2 linked regions of the Methylocaldum szegediense genome follow. The protein of the gene in region 1 binds, or shares a complex with, the protein of each later gene. Links are inferred from orthologs where the notes say so. Each region holds a gene or a part of one and is shown in the gene's direction. Other genes may lie near its edges. The genes, in order: xseA and QEN43_RS19465.

What was found.
Region 2: the proteins of xseA (region 1) and QEN43_RS19465 are in contact, whole or in part, in a cryo-EM structure (PDB 8TXR), measured with the Escherichia coli proteins. The link is inferred for Methylocaldum szegediense from one-to-one orthologs.

The regions. Positions count from the first base shown.
Region 1 is NZ_OX458333.1:442,849-453,431, reverse strand. The notes cover bases 220-3,037. They hold xseA (exodeoxyribonuclease VII large subunit), read left to right. Parts: upstream 220-855; coding sequence 856-2,220; downstream 2,221-3,037. Other genes in these bases: QEN43_RS01950 (putative bifunctional diguanylate cyclase/phosphodiesterase), read right to left, coding at 2,243-3,037; QEN43_RS01960 (RNA-binding S4 domain-containing protein), read left to right, coding at 446-820; QEN43_RS01965 (rhodanese-like domain-containing protein), read left to right, coding at 220-392. Outside these bases: more of QEN43_RS01965, read left to right, coding at 18-219; more of QEN43_RS01950, read right to left, coding at 3,038-4,420; QEN43_RS01945 (oxygen-binding di-iron domain-containing protein), read right to left, coding at 4,420-5,193; QEN43_RS01940 (ketosteroid isomerase-related protein), read left to right, coding at 5,678-6,088; QEN43_RS01935 (hypothetical protein), read left to right, coding at 6,093-6,707; QEN43_RS01930 (carbon-nitrogen hydrolase family protein), read left to right, coding at 6,707-7,582; QEN43_RS01925 (hypothetical protein), read left to right, coding at 7,803-8,243; QEN43_RS01920 (glycogen/starch/alpha-glucan phosphorylase), read right to left, coding at 8,325-10,583. UniProt on the Escherichia coli protein: Bidirectionally degrades single-stranded DNA into large acid-insoluble oligonucleotides, which are then degraded further into small acid-soluble oligonucleotides.
Region 2 is NZ_OX458333.1:4,438,496-4,448,991, reverse strand. Bases 3,577-6,307 are described here. They hold QEN43_RS19465 (exodeoxyribonuclease VII small subunit), read left to right. Parts: upstream 3,577-4,692; coding sequence 4,693-4,923; downstream 4,924-6,307. Other genes in these bases: dxs (1-deoxy-D-xylulose-5-phosphate synthase), read left to right, coding at 5,976-6,307; ispA ((2E,6E)-farnesyl diphosphate synthase), read left to right, coding at 4,913-5,815; sseA (3-mercaptopyruvate sulfurtransferase), read left to right, coding at 3,670-4,521; dapE (succinyl-diaminopimelate desuccinylase), read left to right, coding at 3,577-3,650. Outside these bases: QEN43_RS19495 (type IV pilus twitching motility protein PilT), read left to right, coding at 1-92; QEN43_RS19490 (PilT/PilU family type 4a pilus ATPase), read left to right, coding at 110-1,231; QEN43_RS19485 (DUF2726 domain-containing protein), read left to right, coding at 1,604-2,173; QEN43_RS19480 (ArsC family reductase), read left to right, coding at 2,170-2,523; more of dapE, read left to right, coding at 2,520-3,576; more of dxs, read left to right, coding at 6,308-7,895; QEN43_RS19450 (adenine phosphoribosyltransferase), read left to right, coding at 7,897-8,412; cpdA (3',5'-cyclic-AMP phosphodiesterase), read left to right, coding at 8,569-9,411; QEN43_RS19440 (TonB-dependent receptor), read right to left, coding at 9,440-10,496. UniProt on the Escherichia coli protein: Bidirectionally degrades single-stranded DNA into large acid-insoluble oligonucleotides, which are then degraded further into small acid-soluble oligonucleotides.

The DNA.
Region 1 (10,583 bases):
TGGAGAGGAGTATTTTCATGCCTTTAACTGCTATGGATCTTGTCGCCGAGGCGAAGCGGCACATCGTAGAAGTCAATCCTGACGAAGCTAAAACCCTTATCGGCAAAGTTTTAGTCCTTGACGTTCGGGAACCGGAGGAATACGTACTCGGCGCATTGCCGGGCGCGATCAATATTCCACGCGGCGTGCTGGAGTTCAAAATTGATAGTCATCCGGCGTTTCAAAATCGCCGCGACGCCGACATCTTGGTCTATTGTCAGACCGGCGGCCGCTCGGCGCTGGCAACCGAAACGCTTAAGAAACTGGGCTACGAGAAGGCCGTTAGCCTTGCCGGGGGATACAAGCTCTGGCAGGAGTCCGGGTTAACGGTGGAAACGCCTACCGCTTCATAAGTTTTATGGCGCGCGCTCGTGATGGTGAGAACCGGCCGGCAGCCGAAGAGCGGATGCGCTTGGACAAATGGCTGTGGGCCGCCCGGTTTTTTAAGACCCGCCAGTTAGCAATAGATGCCATCAACGGGGGCAAAGTTCATCTGAACGGGCAACGCGTCAAGCCAGGAAAGGAAATCGGTGTAGGCGCAAAGCTCAGAATCTCTAAGGATCAATATGTGTGGGACATCACCGTACGCGCCTTGTCGGCCCAGCGTCGGCCGGCCCCGGAAGCCGCGTTGCTCTATGAAGAGACACCGGAAAGCATCGCGCGACGACAAGCGGAGGTCGCCAGACGACGTGAAGAACGATCCTTTGGTTTCCAACCCGAAGCTAAGCCAAACAAGAAAGAGCGCCGTCTTATTCACCGCTTCAAGCGTGGTGTGGAATAGCGGCTAATGAAGTTCTGAGTCGCGATCGCATCCCTATGACCGTGTCCGCCACGCCCGCCTCCCGCCCGGAAACGGTTTACACCGTCTCTCGTCTGAACCGCGAGGCCCGCTTTTTGCTCAATGACTGCTTCGGCACCATCTGGATTGAAGGCGAAATTTCCAATCTCTCGATACCTTCGTCCGGGCACCTTTATTTCAGCCTGAAAGATGCCGAAGCGCAGGTTCGTTGTGCGATGTTTCGCGGACAAAGCCAGCTCCTCGACTTCAAACCTGAGAACGGCGACCACGTATTGATCAAGGCGCAAGTCAGTCTTTACGAGCCGCGCGGTGATTTTCAGCTGATCGTCGAATATATGGAGGAGACTGGCGACGGCCTGCTGCTGCGCGCCTTCGAGGCCTTGAAGCAGCGTTTAGCCGCCGAAGGGCTGTTCGATGCTCGTCACAAGAAACCCATTCCCGAACTGCCGCGGTGTATCGGCCTAATCACGTCGCCAACGGGGGCAGCCGTCCACGACGTTCTCACAGTGTTAAAACGCCGCTACCCAACGGCTCCGGTCATTGTTTTTCCCGTCAAGGTACAGGGCACCGAAGCGAAACAGGAGATCGTAAACGCTCTTGCGACGGCCGACCGGCTCAAGCTTTGCGATGTTCTCATCGTGGCTCGCGGCGGCGGCTCTCTTGAGGATTTGTGGGCGTTCAATGAGGAAATCGTGGCGCGCGCCATCTTTAAATGCGAAACACCCGTCGTAACAGGAATCGGACACGAAATCGATAGCACCATAGCCGATTTTGTGGCCGATCTACGTGCGCCGACGCCATCGGCCGCTGCCGAAGCGGTGGCGCCCGACAGCGCCGTGTTATTGGCTCGCTTCCAGCGGCTTGACCAACAGATATGTCAGCGCATGAAAGCAATACTCGAACGCCACAGGGAAACGCTACGGGTTCTCGGCAAGCGCTTACGCCAAGAGCACCCTAGCCGGCGGCTGCAAACCCAGAACCAGCGACTGGACCAATTGGAACTCCGACTCGGACATGCGATAAGAAACGCCATATCGAAAAGAGACGTACAACTCCGGACCCAGCTGGCGATCTTGGCCAGACACCAGCCCCAACAGCGCCTACGGATGTTGGAGATGAGACGAAGCCAGGTTTGTCAACGACTTTTTCGCGCGATTCAGCGGGTACTCGAAAAGCAGGTGCAGCATGTCTCCGGGCTAGCCGAGCACCTTCAGGCCGTGAGCCCTCTGGCAACGCTGACCCGAGGTTACGCTGTCGCCTCCAGATCGGATACTGGGAAAATCATCCGCTCCGTTCATGACATCCAGGCGAATGAAAGAATGGAAACCCGAATTGCTGACGGCATTCTGATCAGCCGCATCGAGGAGACACACAAACGCTAATGGGACGACAGCCGCGTCCGCTTTATACGACAAGCTTCAGCGCCGACTCCGGCATCGGCATCCCGATATGGAACCCTTGGACGTAATCTATCCCCATGTCCTGAAGAGTCGTTAAAGTTTGTTCGGACTCGACGAACTCTGCGATGGTCTTGGTGCCGAGATCACGGCAAAGGCTAGCGAGATTGCTCACCAATGCTCGGTCAATACGGGAGTTCATGATATTGCGCACGAACTCGCCGTCGATCTTGACATACTCGAAGTGCAATTCCCGCAAATAATGGAAAGAGTTGTATCCGCTCCCAAAATCGTCAAGGGCGAAGGAAAAGCCTATACGCCGAAACTTGGCGAGGAACTTGCGCATATGAGCCAGGTACCCGATCGCCTCACGCTCCACGATCTCGAAAACGACTCGATCCGGCGGGAACTCGAGTCGATCGCATAAATCCTTTGCAAAGCCGAGAATGCCGCGGTCCCGCATCTCCTCGGCCGACAAATTGATGAATAGGCGAGGTGTCGAACCGTCCGCTCTGATCATCTGACGCGCGGCGGAAAACGCGGCGGTCAGAATAGACTTGTCCAATTCTCCGGCCAGGCCGTATTTTTCTATCGTATTGATGAACACTTCGGCCGATACGGCTTCCCGTCCCGGCTCGATGAGCCGCGCGACCGCTTCGTACGCAAATAGTCCTCCGGTTCTACTGTCGACGATCGGTTGATAGTAAGGGACGATGCGACCCTCTCTTAAGGCCAGCCTAAGCTCTTCCGCATAGACCCGGCTATTGCGGCTCTGCTTTGGCGAATTGTTCACCGACTCGAGCGTGGACACTTCGTCTTTGCCCATCCTTTTGGCATGGTAGAGGACGAGGTCAACACCGGCAACCAAATCTGCCGCATCGTTCCCATCCCTCGGGTAACTGACCACACCGATCGACGCGGTTATAAAGAACTGGCGCCCGTCCGGGCTTGCCAACCGCATTCCGCGCAGCCTATCCCGTAGTACCTCTGCCACCCTGAAAGCCCCTGCTGGAGGTGTTTCCGGCAGAATCACCGCAAATTCGTCGCCACCGATGCGGAACGCGATATCTCCTTTACGTAAATGGTCGTTTAGGCATTCGCCGATTTGGGCCAGCGCCATGTCGCCGACCGGATGACCGAATGAATCGTTGATATTCTTGAAATCGTCCAAGTCGAGCAACAAAATCGAAAATTCGTGTCCATGCCGCGCCGAGCGATCGATTTCGTAGTCCAGCGCTTCGGTAAAGCGCCGTCGGTTGCAAAGGCCAGTGAGCGGGTCGTGTGTAGCATAGTATTCCAGCTCGTCTAAGGTATGGCCCAACAACCGGCTCGATCCGACCACCATAACCATGACCGACAGTAGAGACCGGATCATGCTGAGTTCCTGAGCGCCGAGTGGTGTTGGCGACGCGTAAACGACTCCGAGCAGTCCGGCAAGCTGCGGCGCGTAATCGGGCAGCGTGACGGTCAGAGTCCGAATGTCGTTAACATCGGTCAGCCTTGCGGCGCCACCGGTTTGATATTCCTCGACCTCGACCGCGACATCTGGCGGCAACCCGAGTTTCTCGATGGTTTCGGCGATTAATCGCTCCTTGACCGAACATTTGATTCGTTCGGAACAGGCACCGGAATAATAGAAGAACAGTGATAAACCGTGATTTTCGAGAAAAGCGATATAAAAGAAATCGAAGCGAAAAATATCGCAGAAGCTCGAAAGGATCTCTCGAACAAACTCTTCCCAGTGAGTCACCCGCTCAGGGGAGAAAATGATTTGTTCCAGTATCCGGCTTTGGCGCTCGAGCAGATCAGTTTCCACCAGCGTCGAAGATAGGATATCCATTGTTTGATTGAATTCCGTGAGCAGCTCCTGGATATGCTCTCCGTTCCGGCGCCATTGCCGCTGGCGTTCGTCCGCCAGCAGCTTCAAGTTGCGATCCAATCGCCGACAATAATCCAGCAGATGGCTCCCAGGGCACGCCGCGTCAGTCTGAAGATCCGCCATGAGGCTCGCATGTACGCGGCTGACCATGGCTTGAATAGTCGCGTCGAATAGATGGGTTCGAGTCTGGCTTTCCAGCAATGCAGATAACTGCTCTACCACCAGTTTGCGTAAGGCGTTGAGCTGATGGGGGCTGCCGACTTGGATACTGGCGGTATCGTGGTAAATTCTATCCACCGAGTTCATTAAGGCGCTCCGTCGGCAAAGCGCCCTCCAGGGCCCATCAGATCGATACCGCACTTCAGGTTGGAGAACCAGTCGATGAAGTCCTGCACGGTACGGCCCCGATAAACTGGCCCATGCTGTGGCGTCAGCATGTGGATCTCCAAACCGGCGATCGTTTCTACCCAACATCGGATGGCTCGAATCGAGCACATGTAGCGCTGGTGAAACCCTTCGACATACCGTAGGTGGCGGGCGAAATCGTCTACGAATTCGTATTCCAAGCCCCCAGGCAGCGTTGCTGCGCCAATATCGCCGGCAAATAGAATCTTCGCGATGGGATCATAAACGTTGAGCTGGCCCTCCGAGTGGAGGAAATGGGCTGGTGCCAGTTTCAACTGGAATCCCGGTGAGAACTCGCATGACAATCCCTCATCCGGCACCAGAACGAAGCGGCTCAAATCCCGGATGCCATAATGAGGAAGGAATCGCAACCAAACGCGGGGCACGTATACCGGCGCTCCGGTAAGTTCCAGCCACGTGGAAAGTCCTCCCATGATGTCAGGATCTTGGTGAGACAGAACAATCGCTTTTAGCTCGCGCGGCTCGATATACTGAAGCAACTCCGTCAGCACCCCCGGCATCACACCGAAAACACCCGGATCCAGCAGTACGCCGCACCCCTCGTGGAGAACGAGATATTGATTGGAGCGGATGCCTTCTTCGTCGCCCGCCTCGCTTTCATGGAGAAGAACAAACCGATGCTCCGGTGCGTTGAACAGAACTACATTTCGCACGGCTATTCTCTTGTGTGAATTGTCATTTTCGAGTCGTGTACATCCGTTTACTTAAGCTTCGCAGCCCGCCACGCGCCATATTCGAGGAAATGCAGACTCTTGCGCTGATTCTTATCGGTCGCAGAACCGTTTGCCCCGACACCGGACAGCCCTTCGACAAGCGTGTCCTTAGGCGGGTCGACGGCCCCGTCCTGAGCTAAGTCGAAAGGCTCTGGACGAACGGCCTACGCGATAGGCATTCAACATAAATTCGGACGCCCTTACCGGCCACTATCCGAACAAAGGCGACACTAACCTTAGCATCGAAGAGGAAATTAATCTGTCAGCCTTTTCTTACAATCGGTCGGCCCAAGTTAGCCTTGCGTGCGGCTAGACAAATGTTCATCGATATTCGAATGGGGATCGATTAAACTAAAACGTTCTCATTTTTTCGAAAGAATCCGGAACTGAGCCGGAACGACATCAACCTACTTCGGAACTTGCCATGAACAAAGAGAGCCAAGCACTGATCGAAAAGTACTACGCCGCTTTCAACGCGGGAGACATGGATACGTTTCTAAGCCTACTGACCGACGATGTAATCCATGACATCAATCAAGGACAGCGGGAAATCGGCAAAGAGGCTTTTCGCGAGTTCATGAATCGGATGAACCGAAATTACAAGGAACAGCTGGTGGATATGTGCATCATGACCAGCGACGATGGCAAGCGGGCCGCTGCCGAATTTGTGGTTCTTGGCGAGTACCTCCAGACCGACGAGGGATTGCCGCCAGCCAAGGGCCAGAAGTATCGGCTGCCCGCTGGCGCTTTCTTCGAAATCCGCGACGGCAAGGTGGCACGTATCACCAATTACTACAATTTGCAGGATTGGATTGCCCAAGTAGAAAAGGGCTAAGGCGATGACCGACTCGATCACCATCAAGCGCTTCACGGGCCAGGATCCCGAACTGCAGCGTTATCTGCCGGACCTGGCGCGACTTAGAATCGAAGTCTTCCGCGACTTTCCATATCTTTATGATGGAAGTTACGAGTACGAGGAAAAATATCTCAAGACCTACACCCAATCACCGGAAAGCGTGATCGTCCTGGTACTGGATGGCGAGAAAGTGGTGGGCGCAACGACCGGTATCCCGATGGAACATGAAACCGAAGAGTTTCAGAAGCCGTTCCTGGAACACGGTTACGATCCCAAGAAAATTTTTTATTGCGGCGAATCCGTGCTACTGAAGGACTATCGCGGCCGGGGGATTTATCCCAAGTTCTTCGAAGAACGAGAAGGCCACGCACGGTCTCTCGGCCGCTTCGATTGGAGCAGCTTCTGCTGCGTGCAACGTCCGGAGAACCACCCGCGCCGTCCGGCGGATTACGTGCCGCTCGATCGGGTCTGGAGCAAATTCGGCTATGTCAAGCATCCGGAACTGACCACGACCTACACCTGGAAGGATCTGGATGAGGAAACCGAGTCGCCCAAACCCATGGTATTTTGGCTCAAACCTTTGAAGGGAAACGCCTGATGTCATCTCGACCGTTCCGTCTGGCAGCCGCGCAATACGACATCGGTTTTCTCAAGAGTTGGGACGATTATTCGAGCAAAATCGCCCGTTGGGTCGAGGAAGCTGCGGGTAACGGTGCCAAGATGCTCCTGTTCCCCGAGTATTTCAGCATGGAACTCGCGTCTCTGTTTCCAGAGGACGTGTATAGGTCGCTGTCGAAACAACTCGCCGAGATTCAAACCCTGCTGCCGGATTTCGTGAGCTTGTTTTCCGACATGGCCGAACGGCACGGCGTTTATATTGTGGCCGGTTCCTTTCCCGTTCGCCTAACCAACGGCAGCTACCGGAATCGGTCGTTTCTATTCCGCCCGGATGGAACGACCGATCACCAGGACAAACTCCAGATGACCCGCTTCGAAAACGAGCACTGGCTGATTACCGGCGGCGACGAAATCAAGACAGTGGATACCGAGTTCGGGCGAATCGGCATCAATATCTGCTACGACAGCGAGTTTCCGATGATCGCCCGCAAGCAAGTCGAAGCGGGAGCGAATTTGATTCTGGTGCCGAGCTGCACCGATACGCTCGCGGGCTACTACCGTGTCCGCATCGGCTGCCAGGCGCGCGCACTGGAAAACCAGTGCTATGTCGTGCAGTCGCCCACGGTGGGCCAAGCACCGTGGTCGGAAGCAGTGGACGTCAATATCGGCGCCGCCGCCGTTTACACGCCGGTAGATTACGGCTATCCGGACAACGGTATACTCGCCATTGGCGAACTCAACCAAGCACAATGGGTATATGCCGACATCGATCTCACTTCGATCGCCCATATCCGACAGACCGGGCAGGTGTTCAATTACCGTGACTGGCCAGGCCAGTTTCGACACCTTCGCTGACCACCGCAACGAGCGCCGCTTATGCGGCGCTCACCTACACAACGATCGGCCTGGTTGAGCGTTCCCAAGCCATTCAATTGCCCTGGCCAAAAGGTCGAACTAATCTTTAGAATGCTGGTCTGTGATGAACACAGACCGGTGAACGCGTTGTACTCAAATCAGTATTGAGTTCATGCGCCAACCGATACTTCCAATGCCTCGTCCGAATTTGGAGAAAATCATGGCGAAAAGACAACCCTCAAAACGCGGAGAAGATGCCGCGAAAAAACCCGCGCCCGAAAGCGTAGGGGAACCGATCGAAGAACAGCCGGAACATGTCGCGGAAATGGGTGCTGAACAAGGGGAAGAAGTCCCTCGCGCCAGGTTCCGCGAAGCTATCAAAGAAGGCGCCGCGCACGCGCGCTCGGCTGTTGCCGAATTCGTTCCGGACCTCGGCGGCTTAGTCCACAAAGGTGTTTATTCGGGTGTTTATTTTCTAAGCTTTAGCGTAGTTTTCGGCTCTTTGATGGTCGCGAGCCTACTGCCGGAGCACAATGTGATCGAGAAAGGGGTACGTGACGGAGCCGAAGCGGCGAAGAAGGCGTTCCAGGGACGACACGAGGGTACGCACCAAGCCAAGCACACAGGAAAATCCAACGAAGAAGGACTGACCCCTGCCTAATCCCGCCGCATCCGAAAGCGGGCAGATCGTGCCGGAGAAGAGGATGGTCTGCCAGGTTGGGACCTTATGCCGCTCTACCCATCATCGGCACGTGGGTATGTCCCAGATTCGTTCGGCGTATTCCCGAACGGCGCGATCGCTCGAGAACCAACCGCAGTGAGCGACATTCAAGATCGCCTTCCGAGTCCAAGCCTCGGGATCGCGATATAGCCGATCCACCTCTTCCTGACAGGCGACATACGATCCATAGTCGGCCAGCACTGCGAATTTGTCGCCATCTCGAAGTAAAGAGTCGACCAACGACTTGAATCGGTCGGGCTCGTCCGGCGAAAAATACCCTGTCGCAATCATGTCGAGCGCGAGCTTGAGTTCGTCGTTCGAACGGTAGTACCGCCACGGGTCGTAGCCGTCGCGGCGCAGTTCTTCGAGCTGCCCGGCAGTATGCCCGAAAATGAAGATGTTCTCTTCGCCCACGTGTTCGCGAATCTCGATGTTCGCGCCGTCCAAAGTGCCGATGGTAATCGCTCCGTTGACGGCCATCTTCATGTTGCCGGTACCCGACGCTTCCATACCTGCTGTCGAAATCTGCTCGGACAGTTCCACCGCCGGAATGATTTCCATGGCACGGGAGACATTGTAGTCAGGCACGAAAACAACTTTCAGAACGCCATCGACTGCCGGATCCCGGTCGATCGCTTTAGCCACGTCATTGATCAACTTGATGATCAGCTTGGCCGCATGATAACCCGGCGCGGCCTTACCGCCGAAAATCACCGTTCGCGGCACTATATCTCCCGATTTTCCGGACCGTAGCCGGTTATAGCGGGTGATGACATGAAGGACATTGAGCAGTTGGCGCTTGTATTCGTGTATGCGTTTGACCTGTACATCGAACAGGCTGGTCTGGTCGATGCGAATAGCCAGGCGCTTATCGATAAGTGCCGCGAGACGGGTTTTGTTGGCAAGTTTAACCGCACGAAATCGCTCGCGGAATGCCGCGTCGTCCGCCAAGGGCGCTAGTTCCCTCAACCGCTCCAAATCCGTTACCCAGCCGGAACCGATGGACTCTGTAATCAGCGCGGCAAGATCGCGATTGGCTTGATTCAGCCACCGCCGCGGTGTGATGCCGTTGGTGATGTTGACGAACCGATCGGGAAAAATCCTATCGAAATCCCGAAATATGGTTGTTTTCATCAACCGGGAATGCAATTCCGCCACGCCGTTGACTTTGTGGCTGCCAATGATGGCGAGATGAGACATCCGGAGCCGGCTTCCGTGCTCTTCGTCCACGACCGAAACGCGACGGATCAGATCAAGGTCCCCCGGAAACCGCTCGCTGACCTCTTTGAGAAAGCGATAATTGATTTCGTAAATGATATGCAGGTGTCGGGGCAGCAACTCTTCGAACAGGCGCACCGACCAAACTTCCAGGGCTTCTGGCAACAGCGTGTGATTGGTATAGGAAAACGTCTGAACGGTGATGTTCCAAGCCTCGTGCCACGGTACCCGGTACTCGTCCATCAGAATGCGCATCAATTCCGGAATGGCGATCGAGGGATGGGTATCGTTCAGTTGGACGGCCACCTCCTGAGGTAGCGCCGCGAAACCACGGTGATCCGCGGAGTATGTCTTCAGAATATCCTGAAGTGACGCGCTGACGAAAAAATATTCCTGCTTGAGCCTCAGCTGCCGCCCCATTTGCGTGGTGTCGTCCGGATACAGCACTTTGGAGAGGTTCTCAGACCGGGTTTTTTGTTCGACGGCCTTGATGTAATTGCCTTCGTTGAAGTATTTCAGCTCGAAATCGCGCGACGCCTTTGCCGCCCAAAGCCGCAAGTTATTGACGGTTTCCCCGCCATACCCGGGAACGGGGATGTCGTAGGCCATGGCCATCACATCCTCAGTGTCGATCCACCGATACCTAACTTCGCCGTCGCTCTCTCGATACTCGACGACACGTCCGCGGAACTGCACCCGATACAGCACATCTGGACGTGCAAACTCCCAAGGATTTCCGTAACGCAGCCAGTTATCCGGATGCTCGACTTGATAGCCGTCCTCTATGCTTTGCGAAAACATACCGAATTCGTAACGTATTCCATAACCGAACCCCGGAAGCTGGAGCGTGGCGAGAGAATCGAGGTAACATGCCGCGAGCCGGCCCAATCCACCGTTACCCAAGGCGGCTTCTTCCTCGGCCTCGGCGAGTTCGTCCAAGTTCAATCCGACGTCTTCCAAGACTTGCTTGAACTCGTTGTAACATCCGATATTGAGCAGGCTGTTTACCAAGCTCCGGCCGATCAGAAACTCCATCGACAGGTAATAAACCCGCTTGGCATC
Region 2 (10,496 bases), 4.0 Mb from region 1 along the record:
CCCTCGACCAGCACTTGCAAGAATTGGTCGAGAAAGGCGTCGTTGCACGCGCTACCGCGCGCGCCAAGGCGGTTAACAAAGCGGCATTCTGAAGCTGGGGAACAGGCTCGTGGATTTCGAATCCTTACTCATGCTGATGACGCAAAAAAAAGCGTCAGACCTTTTCATCATCACCAACAAAGAACCTTGCCTGAAGATCGACGGCGTCATTCAACCGATTTCAAATACCAAGCTGACGAAGGATCAGGCGCGGCAAATCGTCCTTGGGGTGATGAATCAGCGCCAGCGCGACGAGTTCGAGAACACTAAGGAGTGCAATTTCGCCATTTCATCGTCCGGGTTGGGGCGATTCCGTGTCAGCGCTTTCATCCAAAGAGACACTCCCGGAATGGTCCTGCGGCGGATCGAGACGAACATTCCGACGGTTGAAGAGCTCAATCTGCCCCCCATCCTGAATGAATTGGCGATGACCAAACGCGGTCTGATCCTGTTCGTCGGCGCGACCGGCACGGGAAAATCCACGTCCCTGGCCGCCATGATCAAATACCGCAACGAGCATTCGAGCGGCCATATCATCTCGATCGAAGACCCTCTGGAATACGTTCACCCGCATGCGGGTTGCATCATCACCCAGCGCGAAGTCGGCATTGATACAGAATCGTACGAAGTGGCGCTCAAAAACACCTTGCGGCAGGCGCCGGACGTCATTCTGATCGGGGAAATCCGAACCCGCGAAACGATGCAGCATGCGATCACCTTTGCCGAGACCGGCCATCTTTGCCTTAGTACCTTGCACGCCAACAATGCTAACCAGGCACTGGATCGCATTCTTCACTTTTTTCCCGAGGACATGCACCGGCAGCTGTTCATGGATCTTTCCTTGAATCTTCGAGCCATCATCGCGCAACAGCTCATTCGCCGAGCCGACGGCAAAGGCCGCTATCCGGCAGTGGAAATTCTCCTCAACACCCCGCTCGCCTCCGACCTCATCCGTAAAGGCGAGATCCATAAGCTGAAGGAGCTTATGAAACACTCGCGCGAACAGGGTATGCAGACCTTCGATCAAGCTTTGTACGATCTTTATAAAGCTGGGAAGATCACCTACGAGGACGCCTTACACGCCGCAGATTCGAAAAACGAAGTGCGGCTGATGATCAAGCTGGGCGAAGAAGGCAGCATCGAAAAATACTCGGGCCGCCACGACAATATGTTCATCTTAGATGACGATTGATGCCATCGGCCTCTCGCACAAATTCGACTCAAGCTTGAATCTCCGCATTTTCCGCTTATCCATTCCGGCCCGTCGAAATCCCGGCCGTCGCGGGCCGGGATTAGGCATGCGGACCCGCTTCTCGGTTTCCGCCCCGATCGGCACTAAGGCGTCCGGTTGGATTACCGTAATTTCAAGGACCTGTCACACCACACAGCCGCTTTCGGTATAATGCGCGGCACACTAAGCAATCGTCGTCTGAGCCAGCCCCCCGGTTAATGCTCGAGCCGAGCTGCCCTTTCTCCGCGTTTGTTGCTTTTCTCGACGGCTTGGTGCGCGGCGCATTTCTGACGAGATTGGCTGTTCAGGCAACGTGGTTCTTGGAGAAAATAAATGAATTGGTTGATTCTTGTCGGAATCGCCACTCTTGCTACCTTGCTGTTGCTCACAAGAGGCTCGTCGAAATCCGCCGAAAAGACGAGGAGATCCGGCTTCCGCAGGGAGGACTTTCTGTTCTCGGCAGAGGAAAGGGGTTTTTATTTCGCACTCAAGCAGGCCGTTGGCGACGATTATGAGATTTTCGGCAAGATTCCCGTCATCGAACTCATATCGCCGCGTGAGGACGAAACAAACCGCGGCGCGCGGAAAACGTTCGAGCAAGTCGCCGACCGATGCTTCGATTTCATCCTTTGCTCCAAAGCCGATCTGTCCATCGTGTGCGCATTGGAACTTTATGAACACGCCGTATCAGCAAGGCGGTCGAGAGCACCTGAAGATCCTTTGAGACCGATTTGTGACGCTGCGGGATTACCCTTGGTGCGCATAGAAGCCGGACCGTTCTACGATACGAACGAGATCAAACAAACTATTGCATCGTCTGTCCGCAAAGATCCCTTGTATCTGCCCGAACCCGACGGACGTAAAGAACCCCGTATCTCCATTATCGAGGATCTCGAGTTGTGAGCCACCCCGAAATTGTCCTCTTTGGCATCCGGAACTGCGACACCTGCAAGAAAGCCCGCGCCTGGCTCGATACACGCGGCGTGAGCTACCAGTTCCACGATTTTCGGGAGGATGGCCTGGAGCGCTCGATTCTCGAGGACCTCGAACACGCTGTGGGTTGGGAGCACCTTCTCAACCGCCGAAGCACAACCTGGCGCGAACTCTCCGATGAAGACCGGGCGCATCTGACTCGAGACAAGGCACTGCAGTTGATGCTTCAATTCCCCACACTGATCAAACGGCCAGTGTTGAAGGTGGGAAACAACATGTTCAGCGGTTTTTCGCCGGCGCTGTACGAGAAGGCGCTATGAGCCAGACTTTGGATTTGGCGATCGAACTGATTCGGCGTCCTTCGGTTACGCCTGACGATGCCGGTTGCATGGACCTGATCGCAGCCAAACTGGAGCCCTTCGGTTTCAAGACCGAATGGTTGAATTTCGACGACACGAGAAACATCTGGTCGAGGCGGGGCAGATCTGGACCTTTGCTCGTGTTCCTAGGTCATACCGACGTCGTGCCTGCCGGTCCTTTGGAAGATTGGCTATCGCCTCCGTTCGAGCCCGAGATCCGCGATGGCCAGCTATACGGAAGAGGGGCGGCGGATATGAAGAGCGGCATCGCCGCCATGACCACGGCGTTGACACGATTCGTAAGCCGCTACCCCGATCACAAAGGATCGATTGCCTTGCTGCTTACCAGCGACGAGGAAGGCGCAGCGACGAACGGCGTGGTCAAAGTCGTCGAGACCCTGCAAGAGCGTGACGAAAAAATCGACTGGTGTCTCATCGGTGAACCCTCCAGCTTCGCTACACTCGGGGACGTGATCCGCATCGGACGGCGCGGATCGCTGTCCGGCGTCCTGCGCGTATTCGGCGTGCAGGGCCATGTCGCCTATCCGGACAAAGCGGAAAATCCGATCCACCGTTTTGCGCCTGTACTTTCGGAATTGACCCACGAGGTCTGGGACCAGGGCAACGAATACTTTCCGCCCACCAGTTTCCAAATATCCAATATCCAGGCCGGCACCGGCGCCGAAAACGTGATTCCGGGACGACTCGAGGTCATGTTTAACTTCCGCTTTTCGACGGCGCTAACCGAAGATCGGATAAAGCAACGTGTTCACGCCATCTTGGACAAACACGGCTTGCGGTATGAGCTGAACTGGCGGTTGTCGGGCGCGCCCTTCCTGACGACCAAACCGGAACTCATCGACGCCGTTCAAAGAGCGCTCGAAATCGTTCTGAAGCGACGCGCCAGAATGGACACGGGAGGCGGCACCTCGGACGGCCGCTTCATTGCTCCGACTGGGGCCCAAGTGGTAGAACTTGGCCCTATTAACGGCAGTATCCACAAAGTCAACGAACACGTATCGATCGAGGATATCGACAAGCTCTCCGCGGTTTACGAGCAGATCCTCGTCAACCTGCTCGCTTCATAGCTTCATAAGGGACTCCATCATGGAACAAGATCTGCACTCGCCGCTGATCGATGCGGAATGGCTCGCCAAACGCCTTCATTCCGCGGACATCGTCATATTGGATGCCACCTTCTTCCTGCCGAACCAGGCACGCAACGCACAACAAGAATATGGCTCCGCCCATATTCCGGGAGCTCGATTCTTCGACATCGACGCCATAGCTGATCGCGACAATCCTCTACCGCACATGCTCCCCTCCCCCGAGTTCTTTGCCGCCTGCGTCGGTCAGTTGGGTATTGATAATCAGACCCATGTCGTCGTTTATGACAACAACAGCTTCATGGCGTCGGCCCGCGTATGGTGGACGTTCCGAGTGTTCGGTCATGACCGCGTGTCGGTGTTGGATGGTGGACTTCAATACTGGAAATCCAAGGGACTACCGCTCGATGCAAGCGCGGTGACCGCCGAACCCCGCTTTTTCAAGGCTTCCTTCAGGCCGAACCTGGTGCGGAATCTCGAGGAAATGAAGGTGCTCGTCGGGGACGTCGTGACCCAGATCATCGACGCCCGCTCACCCGGGCGGTTTGCCGGAACAGAGCCCGAACCTCGCCCTGGCATTCGCTCGGGCCATATTCCTGGAAGCAAGAATCTCTTTTTCAAGAAACTCATAGACGAAACCACACAACGCCTGAAGCCCGCTTCCGAAATTCGAAACGAGTTCGAGAATACCGGTATCGACCTCGAGAAACCGGTCGTTACTACCTGCGGAACAGGTGTGACCGCATCGGTGCTCGCGCTCGGCCTGTATTGCCTCGGTTGCGAGTCTGCGGCCGTCTACGATGGGTCTTGGACCGAATGGGGCGGGCTGAATGACACACCAATCAGCGTGTAAGCACACCGGATTTAAGACAACAGCCCCCTTTCTGACGCTGTTGTCACCTCGCGACGTGTAGCACTTAGGGACGGTAGGAAAACCCGACAATTTTTATCAAGTTCCAACTTCTGAGATAATCGGCGTTCTTGCTTGCTCAAAGGGTCGGAATTTTTCGTCGGACATGGGGATATGGCCAAAAAGAACCCGAATTTTGAAGAATCTCTGGCCGAACTGGAACAACTGGTCGAACGTATGGAACAAGGCAATCTTCCTCTGGAGGAGTCGCTTAAACTGTTCGAACGCGGGATTCAATTGACCCGTTTCTGCCAAAAAGCCTTGAAAGAAGCAGAACAAAAGGTCCAGATTTTGCTGGAAGAAAATGGAGAACCCACGTTAAAGCCTTTTACCGATGAATCTTGAAACCGACTTGAATCGTTTTATGCAGATCTGCCAAGCGCGGGCAGAGGCGGCCCTCGATCTCAGATTGCCGGCAGCTGACCGCATGCCCGAACGCCTACATCAAGCCATGCGCTACTCAGTGTTGGGAGGCGGAAAAAGGCTGCGTCCATTGTTGACCTATGCCGCCGGGCAAGCCGTCGGCGTTCCATGGGAATGTCTCGACGGCCCCGCCTGCGCGGTGGAATTCATACACGTTTATTCGTTGATACACGACGATTTGCCGGCAATGGACAACGACGACCTACGCCGCGGCAAGCCTACCTGCCATATTGCGTTCGACGAAGCAACAGCTATTCTCGCCGGCGACGCACTGCAAGCCCTGGCCTTTCATGTCCTCGCCCATGACTCGTCAATTGCCGTGCCCGCCAGCAGTCGGCTCGCGATGGTCGAGACCTTAGCAAAGGCGAGCGGGTCCCTGGGCATGGTCGGGGGTCAGGCGATAGACCTCGAATCAGTTGGGAAAACGCTGGATCTTCCTAGTCTGGAAAACATGCATATCCGAAAGACGGGTGCCCTCATTCGCGCCAGCGTCAACCTGGCGACCTTGGCCCATCCGTCGCTCGACAGCAGCATCGCCGACAAGCTGGACCATTACGCCAAATGCATAGGTCTCGCGTTCCAAATCCAGGATGATGTACTCGACGAGGAAAGCGATACCCAGACCTTAGGTAAGACCCAAGGCAAGGATCGGGACAATAACAAGCCGAATTATCCGGCGCTCTTAGGGCTGGCGGGTGCCAAACAAAAGGCGCGAGAACTTCACGAAGAGGCTGTTGACACGCTTTCCGGCCTCGGTGCCGAAGCAGACATTCTCCGAGCGCTGTCGCGGTTCATCATCGAACGGCGTGCCTGAACCCTAACGGCAAGAGTGATAGCGCTACCTTGAAACGGTATCCGAAGAACAAACTATCCTTGAAAGCGAATACTCCCAGTTTCATAATGGGCCGGTTGACGCCTAATTCAGGATCATCTTTCACCCGCGAATAAGCCTGGTTTGGAGCCTCACAACATCAATGATTAAAGCGAACCAATACCCTCTCCTACAAACCGTCGGCAGCCCCGCGGACTTACGCGCCTTATCCGAAGATCAACTGCCTCAGCTCGCCAGCGAGTTGCGTGCGTTCTTGTTGGACAGCGTAAGTCAGTCGGGCGGCCATTTGGCAGCCGGATTGGGTGCGGTTGAACTCACGATCGCCCTGCACTATGTCTTCGATACACCTGAAGACAAGCTGGTTTGGGATGTGGGCCATCAGGCTTATCCTCACAAAATCCTGACAGGGCGCCGCGATAGATTGCCGTCCATTCGCAAGAAAAACGGACTTTCTGCGTTTCCGAATCGGGAGGAGAGCCCTTATGACTGCTTCGGCGTCGGCCACTCGAGCACATCGATCAGTGCCGCGCTCGGAATGGCCATCGTCGCATCGCTTGAAGGGCGCAACACTCACGCTGTCGCTATCATCGGTGACGGCGGCCTAACCGGCGGTATGGCGTTCGAAGCGCTAAACCATGCAGGCGCCCTCGATGCCAATTTACTTGTCGTACTCAACGACAACGAGATGTCGATTTCGCCCAATGTTGGAGCGCTTAACAATTATCTGGCGCGAATCCTCTCCAGCAAGTTCTACTCAACCGTGCGACAGGGCAGCAAGCATATCCTGATGCGAAGCATGCCCAGCGTGTGGGAACTCGCCCGTCGTGCCGAAGAGCATGTCAAAGGCATGGTCGCTCCAGGGACCTTGTTCGAGGAATTGGGTTTCAACTATATCGGACCGGTCGACGGCCACAATCTGGATACTCTGATTACGACCCTGCGGAATCTCCGGGATTTGCCGGGCCCCCGATTCCTGCACGTGGTCACCAAGAAAGGCAAGGGCTATTTGCCTGCGGAGAAAGATCCGGTCGCTTATCACGGCGTTTCGTCTTTCGATCTCAGCAAGGATCATTTGCCGAAATCGAAACCGGGGAGCCCGACCTTCACCGAGGTCTTCGGACAATGGCTATGCGACATGGCGGAAAAGGACCATCGCCTGCTCGGTATCACGCCCGCAATGCGCGAAGGCTCCGGACTCGTGGAATTTTCTGAGCGCTTTCCGGACCGCTACTTTGATGTCGGCATCGCCGAGCAACACGCGGTAACCTTGGCCGCAGGGCAGGCTTGCGAAGGCTACAAGCCGGTGGTCGCGATCTATTCGACTTTCCTGCAGCGCGCCTACGACCAGCTCATCCATGACGTGGCGCTTCAGAATTTGCCGGTACTCTTCGCGATCGATCGTGCCGGGTTAGTTGGACCCGACGGACCGACGCATGCCGGCAGTTTCGACCTAAGCTTCATGCGCTGCATTCCGAACATGGTGATCATGGCACCGGCAGACGAAAACGAGTGCCGGCAGATGCTTTTCACCGGTTTTCAGCATAACGGCCCCGCCAGCGTCCGCTACCCCCGAGGTAAAGGCCCGGGCGTTCCGGTTGTTGCCGAGATGACTGCACTTCCTATTGGCAAAGGCGAAATCCGACGCCGGGGAAAAAGAATTGCGATACTCGCTTTCGGCACTTTGCTCGCCCCTTCGGTCGAAGCAGGCGAAAAAATCGACGCTACCGTGGTCAATATGCGCTTCGTAAAACCGCTGGACGAAGCACTGATTTTCGAACTAGCAAAAACCCATGAAATGTTCGTGACGGTCGAAGACAACGTCATCGCCGGTGGAGCCGGCAGTGGCGTCAACGAGCTTCTCCAAGCACGCCAGTGCTATGTTCCCGTACTCAACCTTGGTTTGCCGGACCGTTTTCTCGGTCAGGGCACTCGGGAAGAATTGCTGGCCCTTTGCGGCCTGGATGCCGATGGCATCGCTAGCGCCATCGAGCGCTATGCGGAGAGCCTCAATGCGCTAAAACCAGCCGCCCCCCGTGTTACGGTCGCTACGCGGGGGCTTTGATATGGAGAGGCTTAGAGCGGCCATTCGGGATATTCCGGATTTTCCAAAGCCTGGAATTCTCTTCAAAGACATTACGCCTCTCGTCAAAGACCCGGCCGCGTTGAGATTGGCCGTGCACCACCTGCTCCATCCCTACATTGGCCGAGATATCACGGCCGTTGCCGGCATGGAAGCGCGCGGGTTCATTTTTGGATCTCTGGTTGCCTGGGAATTGGGTGTAGGATTCGTCCCGCTTCGAAAACCCGGCAAACTCCCTTATGACGTGCAAACCATCAGCTATGACCTTGAATACGGCTCGGCCGCTCTTGAGGTCCATATCGACGCCTTGAATTCCGGAGACAGAGTCCTCTTGATTGATGATCTATTAGCAACCGGCGGCACAGCCAAAGCTAGTTGCGAACTGGTTGAAGCTTTGGGGGCGGAAATCGTCGGCTGTGCTTTTGTCGTGGAACTCGACGAACTACAGGGACGCAAAAAATTGGAACGATACCCTGTCCATTCGCTCTTACATTATTGATCGCTAATCGCATAGCAACCTTGGCATTCCTCGAGTGAGTGGATACCTTGGTATATCGGGCTGTTTCTTCGACCGCAAAAACCGTGACTTTACGGTTAGGAGCAGACCCGGTACGCGTATCCACACGAGCGGCCTGCCCTAAAAACCACGACTCAAATGAACGGCTCAGGATACAACAACAGTAAGGATGCGCGAACGATTGGAAAAGCCGCGGTTACCCATATCCTTCATATCACCGATTTTCACTTCCTCGCCGAACCAGGGCAAACACTGCTTGGTGTAGATACCGAGCAAAGCTTTGCTGCAGTACTTGAACACGCCGGGCATGCCCCCTGGAAACCGGACTTGGCGCTATTGACGGGCGATCTGGTTCAAGACCCTTGTCATTCAAGTTATGAACGACTCAAACAACGGTTATCTGCCTTAGGCATCCCTTGTTACTGTCTTCCGGGCAATCATGACGATCCTCGGCTCATGTCCGAGCTCCTACCGAGTGAAAACGTTCACGTTCAACATCGAATCATGCTCGATCCATGGCAAATCGTCTGCCTGGACAGCACGATCAGCGGTAAGGCGAGTGGGCGGCTGTCGGATGAGCAGCTCGGTCTTCTCGAACAGTCACTAAGAAACCATCCCGACCGTTATACCCTTATCGCGCTTCATCATCATGTCATTCCCAGTGGGAGTCGATGGATGGACACCATGGTCCTGGAAAACGCCAGCGAGTTTTTGGCGATAACACAGAAATACCCACACGCGCGGGCCGTGGTATTTGGGCATGTTCATCAAGAGATCGACAAGGTGTTTGGGCGGCTACGTTTGCTCGCCACCCCTTCAACTTGCTTTCAGTTCAAACCTTTCAGTCCGAACTTTGCCCTCGACATAGCTGCTCCGGGCTATCGCTGGATTGAGCTTTACGCCGATGGAACGATAGGTACTCGAGTGGAACGGCTCACTGACGTGCCGGCAGGTCTGGAATTCACGTCAAACGGATATTGACGGCCTTGCTCTACCTTGAATTGTACCGCTAGAACCGAAAGGAAAGTTCCAGCGCGAACAAATCCCAGTCGGGGTCGAGTTTCTGTGGATCCGGATTCTCCGTGTCCGCAAGCCAACCGGTGCCGTGTACGCGGTGATACTCCGCCCTAACCATCCAGCTTGGGGTAATGTCCCAACGCAAACCGACCGTCCAATCCTTGGCAAAGCGGTTGAAGCCAGGCCTGCCGGTTCGCTGTTCGAACCTTTCGCCGTAACGATCGTTTACATTTTGATAAAGCACATCATAACGAACCATCACCTCAACTTCGTCGGTGATGCGATATGCGCCTTGAATATAGTAACTTTCTCCCGTAAACGCCGTATTTGGAAGAAACGGGCCAAAATGTCTTAGGCGGGTGTTCCGCAACGCATATTCCCCGGTTAATGAAAACTTCTCGCCATTATACTGTATTGAAAAAATGTAAGGCTGAAACCAAAAATCACCCTCGGAAAAAACATCAGCGTTCCCAGGTTTATAGCTCGCGTGAATCGAAGCAGCTGAAAATGCTAGACGAATAAGCCCTCCACTAAAGTCATAGCCAATCTGACCGAGATATGTGAGTTCCGTATCAAACTCCCCTGGCTGATTTCTACCTCCAAAGAGAATTACCTCAAGTGCTTTATCTACAGTTGGAAATCCCATATTAGCCCGCAAAAAAAACTGACCTATTGAGCTTTCATACTCGGTATAAAACTGACCACCGTCCATTGATAAAGCAAAGTTACGAGTGCGATCAAAGTAAATACTTTGCGGTAAGAAAATAGAGGGACGAGTAAAAGCTACGTCTCGGGTCTCATTGTATAATCCGAGCGGGTTTTTCACACGCCCCAAACGTAGCCCCGCGCGAGTATTAGCCTTCTCCAAAGCAGTAAAATCAAGCACACCGTAGTCTAACCGGACTTCTTCATCTTCCAACTCGCCAGCACGGCGGTATAGCACTTGTGCTGCCAAACCCAAGCGGCTCAGTGGGCGCAATGAAACATTGACTCCAGCTTCTGTAAAATCAAAGCTTCCGTCTTCACTGTCTCCGTAAAAATTATTTTCG